4 regions of the Specibacter sp. NPDC078709 genome follow, and region 3 is predicted to be linked to each of the others. Evidence: riboswitches for the same ligand, from Rfam matches in the RefSeq annotation. Region 3 holds a riboswitch; each other region holds the start of a gene.

Region 1 (4,541 bases), on a different contig from region 3:
CCCTTCTTCACAACAGCTCCGTGGTTGAGTGGAATCATGCCGACAAACATCGAAATCAAAGCCCGTGTGGACAGTCTCGAAAGGTTGGTCCCCGTTGTCGCTGCCATGGCTGGCGGGGAACCCGAACAGCTTGTACAGGACGATACTTTTTTCAGTTGTCCGAACGGGAGGCTAAAACTTCGGGTTCTGTCTGATGGGCGTGGCGTGCTGATCTACTACCGCAGGGAAGACGAACTCGGGCCGAAGCCGTCCTTCTACGTTCATTCTGAAACGTCAGATCCAGACGGGCTGAGATCGGTTCTGGCTGTTGCCTATGGTGAGGTTGGACGTGTGCGGAAGCACCGCATGGTGTTCGGCGTTGGCCAAACAAGGGTGCATCTGGACCGTGTTGATGGCCTCGGTGAATTCCTAGAACTTGAAGTCACGCTCCAAGACGCATTGACATCTGACGCCGCCGTTGCCGAAGCTCACCGACTTATTGCTGCATTCGGAATCGATGAAAGTGCGCTCGTCAAGGGCGCCTATCTGGATCTTCTCAACGCCGAAAATGTCATATACCCCCACTAGAGGTGCTTTCCTGGGGCGAGATCCAACTCGGTGGATCGGGTGAGTGAATGTCCATAAACTTTGTTCCAATGACGCCCGCAGACGCTGAAGACGTCGTCAGTTTTCTGGCGCGCAACCGTTTCCCCTTCCATGTTCAGGCAGCGCCGCATGCACCGGACGTACGGGCGGGGATTGCGAAGGGCCGCTTCTGGAATGAGGACACCCAGGGCTATTGGGTCACTCAGGACGAAAACCAGATCGGCATGGCGGCGCTTGAGGATTTGCAAGAAGACGACACCCCGCTTTTCGATCTGCGCCTAGAGGAATCCCATCGCGGCCAAGGCTTGGGGGTTCCCGTGCTCCGGGCACTCTGTGATTTGGTTTTTCACGCCATGCCGAACACTCGACGCTTCGAGGGCCAAACCAGAGAAGACAACATCGCCATGCGCAAGACTTTCCTCCGCGCAGGATTCGTCAAGGAAGCCCACTACCGTTTGGCCTGGCCCACCAGCGACGGCGGACATCTTGCCTCGATCGCTTACTCAATCCTGCGTCAGGACTGGGAGAACGGCACCGTGAGCCGCTTCGAATGGGAGGACCTCAAGTTCTAGAGTTCCGGCCGCACTAAGGCGAGGGGCCCCGGCCGAGGAACGATGGTTGGGGAGCGGGTGGGGATATGCTCGACACCATGACTGTTTTGGTGTTCCTAGACCCCGCCCATCCGCACGGCAGGCTGGCAGATCCCGCCCAGCCGAGCATTCTGGCCACGGACCAGGGCGTCACCCGCGGCGATGGCATCTTCGAATCGATGCTGGCCGTGGACGGCGCAACTCGCAAAATTCAAGCTCATCTTGACCGGCTCGCCACATCCGCCCGCACCATGGACTTGGAGATTCCGGCTGCGGAGCTGTGGCAAGCCGCCATCACGACGGCGCTCACGGCTTACTCCGTCAGCGATGCCGCCGCTACCGGCGAGCCAGGTCAATGTGTGGTGAAGCTGGTCGTCACCCGCGGGCCCGAGGGCGCCAACTCCCCCACAGCCTGGGTTACGGTCAGCCCAGTCTCGCTCGCACTGGCCGCACAACGCGCCAAGGGCTTGGACGTCCTACTACTGGAGCGCGGCTACGACAGCGACATTTCTGCCCGCGCACCGTGGCTACTGATGGGCGCCAAAACCCTTTCCTACGCCGTCAATATGGCGGCCTTGCGCCACGCCCATAGCCAAGGCGCCGATGACGTGATCTTTACCAGCGGCGACCAGCTCGTACTGGAAGGGCCGACGTCGTCGGTACTTTTGGCACACATCTCCGACGACTCCGGCGTGCCAGTCAAGCGACTCATCACGCCCCATCTGGACACCGGAATCCTGCCCGGCACCACGCAAGGCGCCCTCTTTGCAGCCGCAAAAGCCGCAGGCTGGGAGCTGGGTTACGGGCCTGTTACTCCGGCTGATCTGCTGGATGCCGATGCCGTGTGGTTGATTTCCAGCCTGCGTCTGTTGGCTCCCGTTAACACCATTGACGGCCAAGAGATTGGCACGCCGGAGATCCGTTCGGAGTTGACAGCGGAACTTTCAGGGCTTCTCGCACAGACCCTCTAACTGCCGAGTTAAACCGCAGAAGCTGCCACTGCCCGCCGGGCCGAGCGCCCGCTCAGCCAATTACCCAACCACATGATCAGAAATGTCATGGCCACGAAGGCCACGGCGATGATGAGGCAAGTCAGCAGGACGGGACCATATCCGCCGTCGGACGGGTTGAGGAAGGGGTAGGCGTACCAGGTGATGGCCGCGCCGCGAATGATCGAATACGCCAAATACGCCAGCGGGAACGCGATGGCGACGAGCACGCGTTTGTAGGCGATGGGGTGGCGCGGCGGGGTGATGAGCCAGTCGGCCACGATCGCCACAGGCATCACATAGTGCAGCCACGTGTTGATCCAGGGCAGGAGCGAACCCAAATCCACATCGCGCAGCAGGGCGCTGAAGACGATTCCCACCAACGCCATGCACACCACGGAAATGCAGCGCAACAGCGCCCACGCGGGTCCCAGATCCTTGCCGCGCCAGCTCAGCACCGACTCCACCACCAGCACCACGGCGGCAAAAATATTGGAGAGGTTGGTGAAATAGCTGAAGAAGTTCAGCACGCTGAAGCCGTGGCCAATGTGAATGCCCAGCTGGATTCCCACGGCGACCAAGGTCACCGCGCCAAAGAGGAAACGGACGGCGATGAAGGCGCGGCTGAGGCTCATGGATTCATACTGTCAGCTCATGGGCTGCGCGTCTGTAGTGCTGCCGTCATTTTGCGCCATACATGCACTTCTTAGGGTCCCAAGGGGCGGTGGATGTGTTAGTTTCAAAGGGAGTAATGAGTGCCAGTGTCAAGCCCTGACTTGCTGGCCGGCAACCCTCTTTCCGGCGGGGTGCCTCAGGTGACTACTCGGCAAACCCAGCTTCCACGGCTGAAGTTTGCAAGCGCGAACCCCGGTGCGGTAACTCAATGTCCAAATTTTTTGAGCACCGTCCTCAGCTCTCGCTTGCAGCCTTGCGGCCACTTGCAATGAGGAGAGAACATGTCCGCGGACGAATCACCCCTGGCCTACCGGCTCATCACCGGTCCCGACGATCGCTCCTTCTGCGAGCGCATCTCAGCAGCCCTCGACGAAGGCTATGTGCTTCACGGAGGGCCGGCCGTCACCTTTAATGGCACGAACGTGATCTGCGCCCAGGCCGTGATCCTCCCCCAGGCAGTTGCCAGTAGCGACGCCGCCGTGGCTAACGCAGTGCACGATCTGGACGCCGAGCTGGAGTTCGACGGCGAGGGCATCGCGTGAGCTACGCAGGGGATCTGGCCCCGGCAACAGCTTGGGAACACCTAGCTGCCGGAGCCACCCTGGTGGATGTGCGCACCGAAGGTGAATGGACGCATATTGGCGTCCCCGACGTTTCCGCGCTGAACTCCGAACCGGTCTTCATCCAGTGGAATCTGTCTGACGGCACCAACAACCCCCAGTTCCTGGAACAGCTACAGGCCGCAGTGCCCGCCGAGAAGCCGCTGGTTTTGCTGTGCCGTTCGGGCGTCCGATCCATCGCGGCGGCCGAGGCAGCAACTGCGGCCGGCTACACGGCGTACAACGTACTCGAGGGATTCGAGGGTCAACCCGACCGCTTCGGCGACCGTGTCCTGAACGGTTGGAAAAACCGCAATCTACCCTGGCACTAACGCCTTTCCTCGGAACGCGGCATGCGGAACGCCGCGTCCCGCGCGTCTGCACTGTGCCATCGCATGCCAGCATCCAGCCTCCTCACTCACCAGCGAATGCCAAGGACAAGTAATTGAGCAACTTTAACGAGCACGCAGCCACCTGGTCCCCGGACACGGCTGCCGTGCGCGGCGGGCTTGACCGCACCAACTTCCAAGAGACCTCCGAGGCCCTGTTTCTGAACTCCGGCTTTGTGTACGAATCCGCCGAGGCCGCCGAGGCGTCCTTCACCGGAGAAGTGGACCGTTTTGTGTACTCGCGGTACGGCAACCCGTCCGTGGCCACGTTTCAGGAACGGTTGCGGCTACTCGAAGGCAAAGAAGCGTGCTTTGCGACGGCGTCCGGCATGTCCGCCGTATTCACCGCTTTGGGTGCCTTGTTGGGTGCCGGGGACCGGGTGGTGGCGTCGCGCTCACTGTTCGGCTCCTGCTTTGTGATACTGAATGAGCTGCTCCCGCGCTGGGGTGTGGAGACGGTGTTCGTTGACGGACCGGATCTGGATCAGTGGCGCGAGGCGTTGAGTGTGCCCACCACGGCCGTCTTCTTTGAATCCCCATCCAACCCCATGCAGGAAATTGTGGATGTTCAGGCCGTGTGCGATCTAGCCCATGCGGCGGGCGCGCAAGTGGTGGCGGACAACGTCTTCGCCACTCCCCTGTTGCAAAAGTGCGGCGACTTTGGTGCGGACATCATTGTGTACTCGGGCACCAAGCACATTGACGGTCAGGGCC
Region 2 (4,541 bases), on a different contig from region 3:
TTCGAAGTGGTTGCAGCGCGTGGGCTAGATCCGTTGGGCGGACAGGACTTTGATGCGCGGCTGCAGGATTGGGTGTTGGGGCAGGCCGTCCAGACAGGCCATGCCGAGCTGGTGGCCAAGCTGCGCGATGAAGCCAATAGTGGTGCCAGGGCAACTTTTCGGGAACAAGTTCGCGAAGTGAAGCATGCTTTGAGCTACAGCTCTCAGGCTCCCGGCGTGCTTCGAGTAGGAGGCGACGAGTGGATCTTCACGGTCACTCGCAATGATTTTGAGCAGATGCTCGCGGGTCCGCTCGAACAAGCAGGACGGCTGGCAACAGATGTAGTGGCGGCTGGGGCTGGTGGCCCTGCCGGGTTGCATGTGATTTACCTCAGCGGTGGCAGCAGCTTGATTCCTGCTGTGCAGATGAAGATCAATGATGTGCTGCCTCAGAAGGTTGCCACGCTGGGCGACCCTAAAACGATCACCATCTTGGGTGCCATGCGAGCACCGGTGCCGAGAATTGAGAATCCGCCGATTTCCACTCCTTCCCCAGAAACGCGGCCCCCGGAGTCGCCGCCACCGCCACCTCCGCCTCCGGCAAATCCAACATCGAAGCCCAAGAATGGCTTCAGAGTTCCGCTGCTGATTGCAGGATCGGTGGTGGTGCTTGCCTTGGCGTCCTTGGGATTCTCTGCGCTTCTTGGAAGTGATCCCGGAAGTACCAGCGGTAGCTCCAGGACTCCCATACCGCCCAGTACCTCGGCAATTGTCTCCCCTCCCACGACTCCTCCCACAACTCCTACCGAACAGGAACGATTGTGCGGCGCTCATGTGCTCAATGATCTCTCGGATGCTGAATGCGAGGTCTTGAACGGCGGCGTGTCAGAGCTGGTGGACGCCACGACCTGTGAGCCGGGAGAGTGGGGTGAAGGTTCTCAAACGGCAGTGCTGGCGTGTCAAGGAAACATGAATATTCCCGAGCGCTCGGCGAGCAAGGTCTTTATGGTGGCCTATCCCAACTTGCCGTCAATGCGGACCTCGGAACAAACCTTGATCGATGATCACGGGTTGACGGAGGGTTTTCCTGACAAGCCCAAGCTGCATCACTCCTGGGTCACTGAGGGGGAGGCCACCAGCTTAGCCAAGGGAAACATCATGACGTGGGTTGAGAGTGAAACAACCATGTGGCTATGGACAGATTGGCAGTCACACATCCTGTACTGGGTAGAAACACCTGCAAGTCCGTCTCAGGTCTACGCATGGTGGCGAGTCCCGTAGAGCCCGAAAATGAGGAAGGATGTGCAAGGGCACTGCCCTAGGGTCCTCAGAAAGGGCACCATTGCTCCCCTAGGGTCCTCCGAAACCGCACCATTGCTGCGATAGCGTTGAGTTTTTCGCTGTTGGGTTAGTCCGCTGTTGGGTTTTCCGCTGTTGGGTTAGTCCGTGGTGCAGGGGGCCGCGCCTGCGGTACCTGGGGTGTTCGGCGCCCACTGCGGGTAGCTGCGAATATCATTCACGGGGACCCAGCGGCCAGCATCCACCACGTAATCCCAGCCCAGCCCGTCGCGCAATAACGCTTGAACACCCGCAATCAGGCGCCGAGCATCCTCAAGCTGCGACCCCACACCAAAGCTGGCCCGCAGCGAACCGGACGGCAAGCCCAGACGGTTCAGCAGCGGATGGGCGCAGAATTTTCCGTCACGGACGCCCACGCCATGCTCGGCGGAGAGATAGGCGGCGACCAATCCGGCGTCGTACCCGGTGACCGAGAAATTCACCACGCCGATGCTGCCGCACTCCGGGTGTGTGTCTGCGTCCTCGAACAGCGAGTGGACAGTGACGCCGTCGATCTCGTTGAGCCCTGCCACGAGATGGGCGCGCAGGCTCTGCTCATGGTTGTGCCAGTCATCGGCGTCCAAAGCGGACAGGACCGTGGCCGCCTTGGCGAGGGTCGCGGCACCCAGCACATTGGGGGTGCCGCCCTCGTGGCGGGCAGGTCCCTGCGCCCAGATGATCGATTCGAGCCGGACGTCCTTCACGGCTCCGCCGCCGGCGAGGTGCGGGTGACCGGCGTCGAGCCAGTCGGAACGTCCCACCAGAACGCCCGCGCCGAAGGGAGCATACAACTTGTGTCCGGAGAAGGCCACGTAGTCAATGCCGGTCTCAGCCACGTTGATGCGGCGGTGCGGGGCAAGCTGGGCGGCATCGACCACGATCCGGGCGCCGTAGCGGTGAGCCAGGGTGGCCAACTCGGCTATGGGGAGCACCTCGCCAGTGACATTGGAGGCGCCGGTGACGGCTAGGAGCAGCACATTTCCGGCTCGCAGCTGCGTTTCCACGCGGGCCAGTGTGGAGGCGATGGAGCTGGCGGCCACCACGGATCGGTGGGGGAGCGCCTGCCATGGCAGCAGGTTGGCGTGGTGCTCAATGTCCAGGTACAGCACCTCGCCGTGGACGTTGGAACGGCCCTCGGCGTAGCCGCGCTGCTTCAGGAGCGATTCCACGCAGCCGGCCAACAAGTTCAGGGAATCGGTGGTGTTGCGGGTGAAAATGACTGTGTCATCCTCCCGAGCGCCAACAAAGTTGGCCACGATCTTGCGCGCGTTTTCATAGACCGAGGTGCTCACTTGTGAGGCGAATCCGGCCCCGCGGTGCACGCTCGCGTAGTACGGCAGCACCTCGTTCAGGTGTGCGGCAACCTCTTCAACGGCCGGGGCCGACGCTGCGTAGTCCAGGTTTGCGTACCGCACATGCCCGCCCTGGATCAGGGGAGCGGCTAGATCTTGACCCACCACTGGCAACAGGGGTGCATCGGCAAGGTGGATGTGGTCCAAAACGGCAGAGCTCATGAGGAATTCCTTTGACGCCAAAGGACCTTTTGGGGGTGCCAAGAAGTCCGCGCTTGCCAGAACCGAACAGCTCTGGCCAGGTCGTCACCCGGGGCACCCCGCCGCGAAAGGAGGGTTGCCGGCCAGCAAACCGGGGTTTAGCACTGGCACTCGTGACCTATGCCCAAAAGAGTAGCCCAAGATTTTTACTGGTGCATCTATTACGTTTCGTTTCGCAGATCTTGGGTGAGCGCGGCGGCAGGAGAGACAAAGAACGACGGCGGGAGGCCGCCGTCGTTCTTAACTCACCTGCGCTATTACTTGGGGAAGGCGTGTGAAGGCGTGGGGATCAGCCCAGCAGGTCATCCCAGTTCGGGTTCAGGCGCCGTAAAACTTCCGTGTGCAAGATGGAGTTTGTGGCCAAGGCGTTGCCGCCGAACGGGCCCTCGGCGCCTTCGAGTGAGGTGAAGCGGCCGCCGGCTTCCTGCACGATCGGGACCAGGGCTGCCATGTCGTAGAGGTTGAGTTCGGGCTCGCAGGCGATGTCGACGCTGCCCTCGGCGACCATGCAGTATGACCAGAAATCGCCGTAGGCGCGGGTGCGCCAGACATCGTCGGTGAGGGAAATGAACTCGTCGCGGTTGCCGCGATCGGCCCAGCCAGTCAGCGAAGAGTAGGACAGGGAGGCGTCCTTGAGTTCGGCGACGTTAGAGACGCGGATGCGGGTGGCTGCGGCGAGGGACTTGCCCATGTATGCCCCTGTGCCTTGAGCGGCCCACCAGCGTTTGCCCAGAGCAGGTGCGCTGACGAGGCCAACAACGGGGACGCCGTCGTCGACCAGAGCAATCAACGTGGCCCAGACCGGAACGCCGCGGACAAAGTTCTTGGTCCCGTCGATGGGGTCGATGATCCAGCGGCGCGAACCGTGGCCGCTGCTGCCAAATTCCTCGCCCAGTACAGAATCACGCGGGCGGACCCGGGACAGCTGGCTGCGGATGGACTCCTCGGCGGCCTTGTCGGCATCGGTGACAGGTGTCAGATCCGGCTTGGTCTCAACGGCTAAATCCAGGGCCTTGAAGCGGGACATGGTCAGGGAATCCACGCTGTCAGCCAGCACATGGGCCAGGCGGAGGTCATCGTTGTACGTCTGGGGTGGGGTCGTCATAAGTTCACGCTATCGCGGTTTAACCACAAGACGGGGCAGGCGCCCTGAACACATACGCACCATTCGTGATGAGTGGTGCGTATAGCTTCAGCGCCCTGAACACATACGCGCCCGTCGCAGCCACCGGTGCGTATGAGTGTTCATACGCACCGGTGGCGCGCAGTGGTGCGTATGAGTTCATAAATTTGGACCGCAAGTGGGCGCTGGAGCGGCTACTCGATAATGCCCAGTTCCTTCTCGGCGGCACGGCCTTCGGTGCGGTCGCTGGTGCCCAGGAGGCGGCGCAACGATGCCAGGCGGGCCGGGCCAGCCTCACCCGCATGGCCGGCGGCAACGTAAGGGTCCAAACTGCAGTTGACCGCGGCGCTGTCATGCTTGCAGCCGCGTTCGCAGTCCTCGGTGCCGGGCTGCAGATCCGGGAAGGCCTGCAGGATCCGGTCGGGATCCACATGGGCCAGACCGAAGGAGCGGATACCAGGGGTATCAATGATCCACGAGCCGGGCTGGGAGTCCTGGAGTTTCAGCGCCAGCGCCGAGGACGAGGTGTGGCGGCCGCGGCCAGTGAC
Region 3 (4,541 bases):
TGAGCGTCAGTTCCCCGCTGATGATGTGCAGGACATCCACGTCACAGTCCACGGCGTACAGTTCGGATTCCCCACGGCCAAAGGGTTCAATGGTGGCCCCGAGGACCTGCAACCGCCGTTCTGAACGCGATGTCAAGAGCCGCTCCACGATCCCTTCGCCGCCCAAAGAGATTCGCGGGCCTTCGCCCCTACGGGTCAAGTGCGTCTCCGGAGCGGCAAACAAATCCCCAATGGAGATCGAAAGCACCTGACACATAGTGACGAGGGAGGCAACACTGGGTGAGGTGAGGTCGCGTTCAACTCGGCTCAAGAAGCCCTTAGTTAGGCCCGTAGCCTCAGCCACTTGCTCAATGGTCAGGCGCTGATCCTGACGGGCAGCACGGATGCGCGAGCCAATGGCAACCGGCCCAAAACTGGGCTCTAGGGCTAAGGCTTTCATGACGGCTCCTCTATTGCTATTGCGTATTGCTAGTGAGATCCAAGGACTTCTAGCGGCACATTGACTGTAACCACGATCACAGTTTATCCTAATAGACAACAAATGTTGCTCAATAGGCAATATTGGCTAGGTCGGACCCTAGCTACTCTATTTCTCGGCCAGCTCCGCTAGTTCAGCGAGCGCGGCTGGATCCCATAACTTTCGCACACTGGAGCACACCATGGACTTAAACATTGCCATAGTCGTCTTATATTTGGTGGCCATGCTGGCCTTTGGCTGGTGGGGAAAATCTCGGACCAAGAACAATAGCGACTACCTCGTCGCCGGCCGCCGTCTAGGCCCCTTCCTCTACACGGGGACCATGGCTGCTGTGGTCCTCGGCGGCGCCTCCACCGTTGGTGGCGTTGGGCTGGGGTATAAGTTCGGAATTTCCGGCATGTGGCTGGTGGTCGCGATCGGTGTCGGCGTGCTGCTACTGAGCCTGTTGTTCGCTCCGACCTTGCAGAAGCTCAAGATCTACACGGTCTCGCAAATGTTGAGCCTGCGCTACGGCGCCGAGGCAACCAAAATGTCCGGCATTGTCATGCTGGCTTACACCATCATGATCTCGGCAACCTCCACCGGCGCCTACGCCACCATCTTCATGGTGCTGTTTGGCCTGGACCGTTGGTTGGCCATTGCCATCGGTGGTGTCATTGTGCTGATTTACTCGACCATTGGCGGCATGTGGTCCATCACGCTCGCCGATCAGGTGCAGTTCGTCATCAAGACCGTGGGCATCTTCTTGCTCATGCTGCCCTTCACCTGGAACGCAGCCGGTGGCCTGGCCGGCATCAAGGAACGCGTTGACGCCAGCTTCTTCCAGTGGGATGGCATCGGCGTACAGACCATCATCACCTACTTTGTGGTTTACACCTTGGGCTTGCTCATCGGTCAGGACATTTGGCAGCGCGTCTTCACCGCCCGCGATCCGCAGGTGGCCCGGTGGGGCGGCGCCACAGCCGGCATCTACTGCATCCTGTACGGCGTTGCCGGTGCCATGATCGGCATGGCCGCCTTTGTGGCACTGCCAGACATCGATGTTGCAGGCCTAGGCAAGGACGTTGTCTACGCCGAGGTCGCCACCTACCTGCTGCCCATGGGCATCGGCGGCATTGTCATGGCCGCCGCCGTAGCCGCCATGATGTCCACCGCGTCCGGCGCCCTGATTGCCGCCGCCACGGTGGCCCGCAAAGACGTTGTCCCCTTCGTTGCCAGCTGGTTCGGCAAAACCATCGATGCCTCCGACACCACCAACCCCGAGCACGACGTCCGCGCCAACCGCTGGTACGTACTGATCCTGGGTGTCATGGTGATCGTCATCTCCATCGTGGTCAACGATGTGGTCTTCGCCCTCACCATCGCTTACGACATCCTGGTTGGCGGCCTGCTCGTGGCCATCATCGGCGGTCTGGTCTGGAAGCGCGGCACGGGCCTCGGCGCCGCCTGGTCCATGGCCGTAGGTTGCGCACTGACCCTGGTCATGTTGGTTCTGTACGCCACCTCAATCATCCCCAGCGCCGACGGCATCTACGCCAACGAGCCCATCTACTTCGGCCTCATCGCCTCGCTGCTGGTCTACGTTGTCATCTCCCTGTTGACCCCGGCAACCCCCGCGCACATCCGCAAGGGCTGGGACGACCGCCTCGCCGCGGCCGTCACGGACTCCAACCCGGATGAAGACGCTGCCACCTTGGTGAAGTAACTCGTGAAGTAACCTTCGCAGAAGTACGACGGCGGATGGTGACGTAATTTATTACGTCACCATCCGCCGTCGGCCGTTAAAACAGTAGTGTAGAGGACAGCTTCAAGAGATGCGGCGCCAAGCTCCGACTGGCCGCACGCCAACCCCATGCTTCACGGGTGGTTCGGATGAGGAAGCGGCCCGCGGAAACCTCCGTTGGGCAAGAGCAAGCAAAGGTCATCGCCATGTCTTCGAGCACCCCTGTCACGCCCCGTCAGCGCCAAAATGTTGGGCAGTCCGCCCCCGCAGCACGGACTGCGGCGGGTCCCGCCGTGGGGAACCTGCCCGCAAAATCCACCGGAATTCCGGTGCTGCCTTCGGTAGATGTGAGCCGCGGCGCCGTTTCGTTTCAAACCCCGAACGGCTTCCACGACTATCAGACGCAGGAGCCGCAACAGCTTGCCACAGCCCTGACCCAGGCGGTTCGCCCGGCCCGCTGGATTCCAGAGCTGGGCACCTTGGTCATCACTGTGGCGCAGAGCGGTGTGCGGGCCGGACGCAACGTGGGTTTCCGGCTCTCCGCTTTCTAGAGCCGTTCACTAGCGCGCCGCTGGGTGGGCTGCTGGGTGTGCTGCTGTACTGCATTGTCTGCCTCGGCCTGCGCGGTTCCCACCAGTTGCGCCAGCAGCACCAGCGCTTCTCGCCCTTCTCGCCCTTCTCGCCCTTCTCGCGCCGACGATCCAGCGACAGCCGTGTGCGTCGCAGCCGTGTGCGTTACGAAGGTTTGATCGGGGTGTTCCACCGATCTGAGGGTCTGTTGGGTCAGCGCAAGTTTCCCGATGAGCGGGTGCGCTAGTTCGTACACCGCAGTCGCGCACGGTTGGACTCTGTGGTCGGCCCAAAGAGAAACGAACTCTGGGCTGGCTACGGCCAAGGAACCCACCAGTTGAGCGAGTAGCGGATCCTCGGGGTACTTGCCAGCGATGAGCCGCAAATTGCCCACCACAGCACGGCTTTTGGATGGCCAGTCCAGATACAGGGCGCGCGTTTCGGTGTCCAGGAAGACCATGGATGCCATGTTCGGTCGTGCTGCAGGCGATAGTGGCGCGGCTATATCTAGATGTGGTGCGAGCAGCGCGTGGCCCAAGGAATTCCAGGCGAGGACGTCACTGCGCCGGCCCAGAATGAGCACTGGTACGTCACCGACAGCCGCCAGCAGTTCCAGCAGAGCCGGGTCGGCATCCTCTGTCGGCGGTTTAGGGGTTCCCGGGCGGCGCTTAGGGCTTGTCCCTAGCCGAATCAAGTGGGCCCGTTCGGCGCTGTTGAGCTGCAGTGCGGTGGCTAGAGCATCCAGAACCTGGTGTGAGGCATTGCGTGAGCGCCCCTGTTCCAGCCTTGTGTAATAGGAAGAACTGACTCCAGCCAGCATTGCCAACTCCTCACGGCGCAGCCCGGCCACACGGCGTCAGTCGCCATACAGCGTGAGACCGGCTTGTTTCGGGGTAATGCGTTCACGTCGTGCCTGCAGAAAAGCACTCAGATCACCATTGTCCAGAGATGTCATGCCCCTAGTCTGCTGCCTTTCACCCAATGCTGCCTACCCCTGTCAGTGGTAGGCAAAAGCGGGAGTGCCACGATTCCTCGCTGGAACGAATACTGGATTCCAGGGCTGGAAGAACACAGCCCGCCGGGGCTTACCTTCACGTTGCCCGAGTACTTCACGTAGCCATCGAATGAAACCACCGAGCGAAAGCACAGATCATCATGACAATTTCCACCATTGAAACCACCCCCGTCCTCACCATCGGAGACGTCACCGTGACCCGCGTCGTTGAAAGCGTCGGCAGCATTGGCATGACGCCTGAGCAATTCTTCCCCGGCACGGATCCCGCGGCTTGGACAGGCGGCGCCGACCAGTTGCGGCCCCACTTCCTTGAATCCGACGGCGACACCGTCTTGAGCAGCACGGCCCGCGTCGCCATGCAGACCTGGGTTCTGCGCAGTGGCGGAAAAGTGATCCTCATTGACACGTGCGTCGGCAACGACAAGGACCGACCCGACGTGCCCAGCTGGTCGCAATTGCAGACCGAATTCCTGGGCCGGCTCGCCGCGGCGGGCATCGCACCGCAGGACGTGGACGTCGTGGTAAATACCCACCTGCATGCCGACCACGTTGGCTGGAACACCAGGCTCGTGGACGGGGTCTGGGTGCCGACGTTCCCTAACGCGGAGTACCTGCTGCCGGCCAAGGATCTCGATTTTTGGAATCCTGCCAGCGGCAATTCCACCATCATGGGCGAGGGCGCGCACACCGTCTGGGCAGATAGCATTATGCCCGTGTTCGACGCCGGTCAGGCCACAGCATGGAGCGGTCAGCAT
Region 4 (4,541 bases), on a different contig from region 3:
CAGCATCTGCTCCACCGCCTCGCAGGCGCCCAGCTCGTGTTCCGTCGCGACAGGTGCATGGCAGGCAACGCGGCGCAATAGTGAGCGGAACAGTTCCCGCTCGTCGTCGGCGAGGGTGCCCAGGACTGCCCCTTCGGCTTCGGCGACCCGCTGCTGCAAATCCGCCAACACCGCAAGGCCAGCATCCGTGGCCACCACAATGCGGGCACGACGATCGGCAGGGTTGAGTTGGCGCTCCACTAGACCGGCCTTCACGAAGTCATCCACCAGGTACGTCATGACGGTCCTGTCAATACCCAGATGCTGGGCTAGCGCCAACTGGTTGGGCTGTTCGCCACTAACAACGGCAACCAAGACTTGATAACCGCGAGCGCCATGGGGAAACTCACCTATGGCCTCGTTTGAAGCGTTTTGGTAGTTGCGCACAAGAACGCCCAGTGTCCACCCAAAATCTTCTTGGGGACTGACCTGCGGCGATACGGCGGTTGCTGCGTTACTCATGACACCCATCATAACGGATATCTACGCTTTACAACAGATCATATTTGAGTAAGATGATCTGTAGAGCAACACATATCGTACTTTCCGCTACCGCTGCGGAAATAGGCGTGAGGAGCATTTCGTGGAACTAGGCGTTTACAGCTTTGGTGACGTACATCAAGATCCCGTCACGGGTGTGCAGGTCAGCCCGCAACAGCGCATGGCCGATCTCCTTGAACGTGCCCGGCTGGCCGATGAGGTAGGCCTTGACTACTTTGGACTCGGCGAACATCATCGCCCCGAGTATGCCATCTCCTCTCCCGTCCCCGTGCTTGCTGCCGCCGCCGCGCAAACCAAGAACATCAAAGTAGGCTCCGCTGTCACGGTCTTGAGCACCGAGGACCCCGTCCGCGTCTACCAGCAGTTCGCCACCCTGGACCTGCTTTCCGGAGGCCGCGCGGAACTGACAGCCGGTCGCGGCTCTTTTATTGAGTCCTACCCGCTTTTCGGCGCCGACTTGAACGATTACGAGGAACTCTACGAAGAGAAGATCGCCCTCCTGCTGGCACTTAATGAAGCTGGTCGCAAGGAAGAGTCCATCACGTGGAGCGGCAAGTTCCGGCCCGCCTTGGAGGACGCCACCATCTATCCTCGCCCCGTCAACAACAATCTGGACATCTGGATCGCCACGGGCGGCACTCCCAGCTCAACAGCACGGGCCGCAGCATTGGGCACCAACGTCATTTACGCACTGCTCGGCGGAGCCGTCAGCAATTTCGCCCGGCACGCGCAGCTCTTCCGGGCCGGAGCCGAGCAAGCCGGGCACGATGCCAAGGCACTCAAGGTGGGGGTCAGCGCCGTCGGACTTGTCAGTAAGAACAATGCCACGGAGACGTTTTACCCGTACTGGCGCCGAGTCATGGAGGACATTGCCCGCGAGCGCGGCTTCACCCCTCCCAACCGCATCAGCTACAACATGCAGACCGCACCGGCCGGCGCCATCTACACCGGCACCCCGGAACAGGTCGCCGAGAAGATCCTGCTCACGCATCAGCACATGGGCCACGACCGCCATATCCTGGAAATGGATTTCGCCTCGGTGCCGCAAACCGACGTCCTGAAGTCCATTGAACTCTTCGGCACCGAGGTCAAGCCCTTGATCGATGCAGAACTCCGCACCACAAAGAAGGTAAGCGCATGAGCCAGCAGTCCCCCGCCCTCCACGATCCGGCAACCACCACCATTGGCATCCTCGGCGCCGGAAAAGTAGGCACCGGCGTTGCCCGGCAGGCCATCAAGGCAGGCTACCGAGTGCTGATTGCCGCCTCCGGGGACCCGAAAAAGATTGACTTGATCGTCTCTGTCATGGCCCCCGGCGCCATCGCCGTCTCAGCGCAGGACGCCATGGAGCTCTCCGATTTGGTGGTACTTTCGGTGCCGCTGCACAAATTCCGCACACTGGATCCGGCCGCTCTTACCGGCAAGCACGTCCTGGACACCATGAACTATTGGCGCGACACCAACGGCGACATGCCGGAGCTGGCGGATGCCCGCTCGAGCTCGGAAATGGTGCACGCTCATCTTCCCGGCTCCCGGCTCGCGAAATCGCTGAACCACATTGGCTACCACGAGCTGGAGTTGGATGCCCGTGACGCCGGAGCCGCTGATCGCCGCGCGCTGGCCGTTGCCTCGGACGATCCCGAGACTCGCGCCATGGTGCTGAACTTCGTGGAGCACCTAGGGTTTGACGCGGTCGACGCCGGTCACCTCGCCCAGGGCGCTGCATTCGAACCGGACACCCCCATCTTCACCGGCTCCTACGATGAGGCTGGGTTGCAGGCAGAACTTCTGGCACATGCCGCTACTGCACAAGCTGATCTCAGCCCCGTCGCCTAGACGCCTTGAAGCCTTGACGCTTAGAGGCATAGGCGGCTATGCCTCAGGACACTTAGGTCTCTGGATCTGAGCGCGGCGCTTGCCGGTGCGGTCGATTCCCTATGCTTTATCCTCGATCACGCACCGGCTAGCGCCGTCTTGCCCAGCATCTAAATCTGGCCCTGCAGCTAAATCAGCGCTCACACCTTGGTGATGGCGGTGCGGAACGGTGTCGGGTTACTGAATAGATCCTGGACGGGGCAACGCGCCTCCACGGTGCGGGCCAGTTCGTCATACCGTTCCTGTGTTTCCGGACCGCTGATGTTCACTGCCAGACGGATATCACTGAACCCCGGGCGCACGGTGTCATCCAGACCAAATAGGCCGCGCACGTCCAGATCCCCCTCGGCGTTGATGGTGATGTCATCCACCTGAATGCCGAGCTGCTCGGCGTACAGCCGGTACACCACCACCTGGCAGGAAATGATGGCACCCAACGCGTATTCCACCGGGCTGGCAGCCACGTCGTCGCCGGCCAACGCTGCGGGCTCGTCCACAATGAATTGGTGCTTTCCGGAGCTGATGCGGGTGGCCACCGAACCCACGCCAACGCCGTCAACTTTGTAGGTCAGCTTTGCGCTATCCGGGTTGGCACCGATCCGCTGCGCCCATGCTGCACCTGCCTCGCTGAGACGGGCTGAACGGAGGGCTGCGTCATCGATCGACGGGATAAACGTTGATTCGGTCAGCGTTGATTCGCTAAGTGTTGCTTCACTCATGGTGGTGTCCTTCGTATGAAGGCGAGTGCGAGGCACTGCGCCATACTTACGCCAACGGCTGGTGTCGAAGGCGTCGAATCCTCACCTGGGGCACCCCACTATGGTTGCGAGGGTTGCCGTTCGACCGGCCAGGGCCGCATGGTCGAAACTCTTGATTCTGCCTCTCAGTCTGCCTACCACCGGTCCCCGCTGACAAGGATTCCGTCACACAGGGCAACATCACGACATCCATCAGTGAGAAATGGTCGCTTTGATCCGTGAAAGCGACCATTTCTCACGGATGAATCCGACATCAGGCTCCGCCGGGACGGGCAGGAGCGGAAGGCAGGTCCAGCCGCTCCGGAGGGCAGGTCCGTCCACCACCTAGAAGCAACTTAAGATGGATACATGAGCGCAACACTTGTGGCAAAGGGCCTTTCCGGCGGCCACGCCCACCGCACCCTGTTCACCAACCTCTCCTTCACGGTGGCCCCCGGCGACGTCATTGGCGTAGTCGGCGCCAACGGAGCCGGAAAATCAACACTTTTGGGCCTCCTTGCAGGCGCTGCCACCCCGCAGGGCGGCACCGTGAGCACAGCACCGCAGGACGCCTTCGTCGGATGGTTGCCGCAGGAGCATGAGCGACTCGACGGCGAGAGTATCGCCGCGTACATTGGCCGGCGCACCGGCTGCACCGCCGCCACTGAAGCCATGGAATCCTCCGCCGAAGCCCTGGGTTCCGGCAATTCCGCCGACGAGGACCGCTACGCCACAGCTCTGGATCACTGGCTGGCGTGCGGCGCCGCAGACCTCGATGAGCGCATCCCGGCCACCCTGGCCGAGCTCGGTCTGGATGTTGGCCCCGAGGCCGCCATGACAGGGCTTTCTGGCGGGCAGGCCGCGCGCGTTGCCTTGGCCGCGCTCCTGTTGAGCCGCTTCGACATCGTGCTACTAGATGAGCCCACCAACGATCTGGATCTGGCGGGGCTGGCCCGGCTCGAGGAGTTCGTGAAGGGACTGCGTGGCGGGGTGGTGCTGGTGTCCCACGATCGTGAGTTCCTGGCTCGCACCATCACCTCCGTGGTGGAGCTGGATCTGGCACAGAACAAGGTGGGCGTGTACGACGGCGGCTACGATTCCTTCCTCGAGGAACGCGCCATCGCCAAACGCCACGCCCGGGAGGCCTATGACGAGTTCGCCGACAAAAAAGCTGACCTCGTGGGACGGGCCCGTGTACAGCGCGAATGGAGCTCCCAGGGCGTGCGCAACGCCATGAAAAAAAGCCCCGACAATGACAAGATTCGGCGCAAGGCGGCCAGCGAATCCAGCGAGAAGCAGGCGCAGAAGGTGCGGCAGATGGAGTCCCGGATCGCCCGCCTGGACGAAGTTGAGGAGCCACGCAAGGAATGGGCGTTGCAGTTCAGCATT

Evidence for each region. A riboswitch is a leader RNA that binds a small molecule or an ion and turns the genes downstream of it on or off. The one in region 3 is predicted to bind S-adenosylmethionine.
Region 1: another riboswitch for S-adenosylmethionine. It lies ahead of AB0P14_RS14425 (DUF1737 domain-containing protein); the one in region 3 lies ahead of AB0P14_RS02810 (hypothetical protein).
Region 2: another riboswitch for S-adenosylmethionine. It lies ahead of AB0P14_RS04690 (aminotransferase class V-fold PLP-dependent enzyme); the one in region 3 lies ahead of AB0P14_RS02810 (hypothetical protein).
Region 4: another riboswitch for S-adenosylmethionine. It lies ahead of AB0P14_RS11470 (OsmC family protein); the one in region 3 lies ahead of AB0P14_RS02810 (hypothetical protein).

What each region holds. Positions count from the first base shown of each region.
Region 1 covers NZ_JBFBLU010000008.1:16,501-21,041, forward strand. The annotation lists gene AB0P14_RS14405 (class IV adenylate cyclase) at 37-567, shown strand; gene AB0P14_RS14410 (GNAT family protein) at 636-1,157, shown strand; gene AB0P14_RS14415 (aminodeoxychorismate lyase) at 1,235-2,146, shown strand; gene AB0P14_RS14420 (Pr6Pr family membrane protein) at 2,155-2,799, opposite strand; SAM riboswitch class IV at 2,912-3,031, shown strand; gene AB0P14_RS14425 (DUF1737 domain-containing protein) at 3,121-3,381, shown strand; gene AB0P14_RS14430 (rhodanese-like domain-containing protein) at 3,378-3,770, shown strand; gene AB0P14_RS14435 (O-succinylhomoserine sulfhydrylase) at 3,884-4,541, shown strand, end outside.
Region 2 covers NZ_JBFBLU010000002.1:132,387-136,927, forward strand. The annotation lists gene AB0P14_RS04685 (Hsp70 family protein) at 1-1,260, shown strand, start outside; gene AB0P14_RS04690 (aminotransferase class V-fold PLP-dependent enzyme) at 1,419-2,831, opposite strand; SAM riboswitch class IV at 2,876-2,989, opposite strand; gene hisN (histidinol-phosphatase) at 3,160-3,975, opposite strand; gene rsgA (ribosome small subunit-dependent GTPase A) at 4,188-4,541, opposite strand, start outside.
Region 3 covers NZ_JBFBLU010000001.1:649,407-653,947, forward strand. The annotation lists gene AB0P14_RS02800 (helix-turn-helix domain-containing protein) at 1-439, opposite strand, end outside; gene AB0P14_RS02805 (sodium:solute symporter) at 660-2,183, shown strand; SAM riboswitch class IV at 2,284-2,395, shown strand; gene AB0P14_RS02810 (hypothetical protein) at 2,408-2,752, shown strand; gene AB0P14_RS02815 (helix-turn-helix transcriptional regulator) at 2,749-3,621, opposite strand; gene AB0P14_RS02820 (MBL fold metallo-hydrolase) at 3,927-4,541, shown strand, end outside.
Region 4 covers NZ_JBFBLU010000005.1:211,456-215,996, forward strand. The annotation lists gene AB0P14_RS11455 (MarR family winged helix-turn-helix transcriptional regulator) at 1-501, opposite strand, end outside; gene AB0P14_RS11460 (LLM class flavin-dependent oxidoreductase) at 623-1,681, shown strand; gene AB0P14_RS11465 (NAD(P)-binding domain-containing protein) at 1,678-2,376, shown strand; gene AB0P14_RS11470 (OsmC family protein) at 2,556-3,134, opposite strand; SAM riboswitch class IV at 3,172-3,291, opposite strand; gene AB0P14_RS11475 (ABC-F family ATP-binding cassette domain-containing protein) at 3,522-4,541, shown strand, end outside.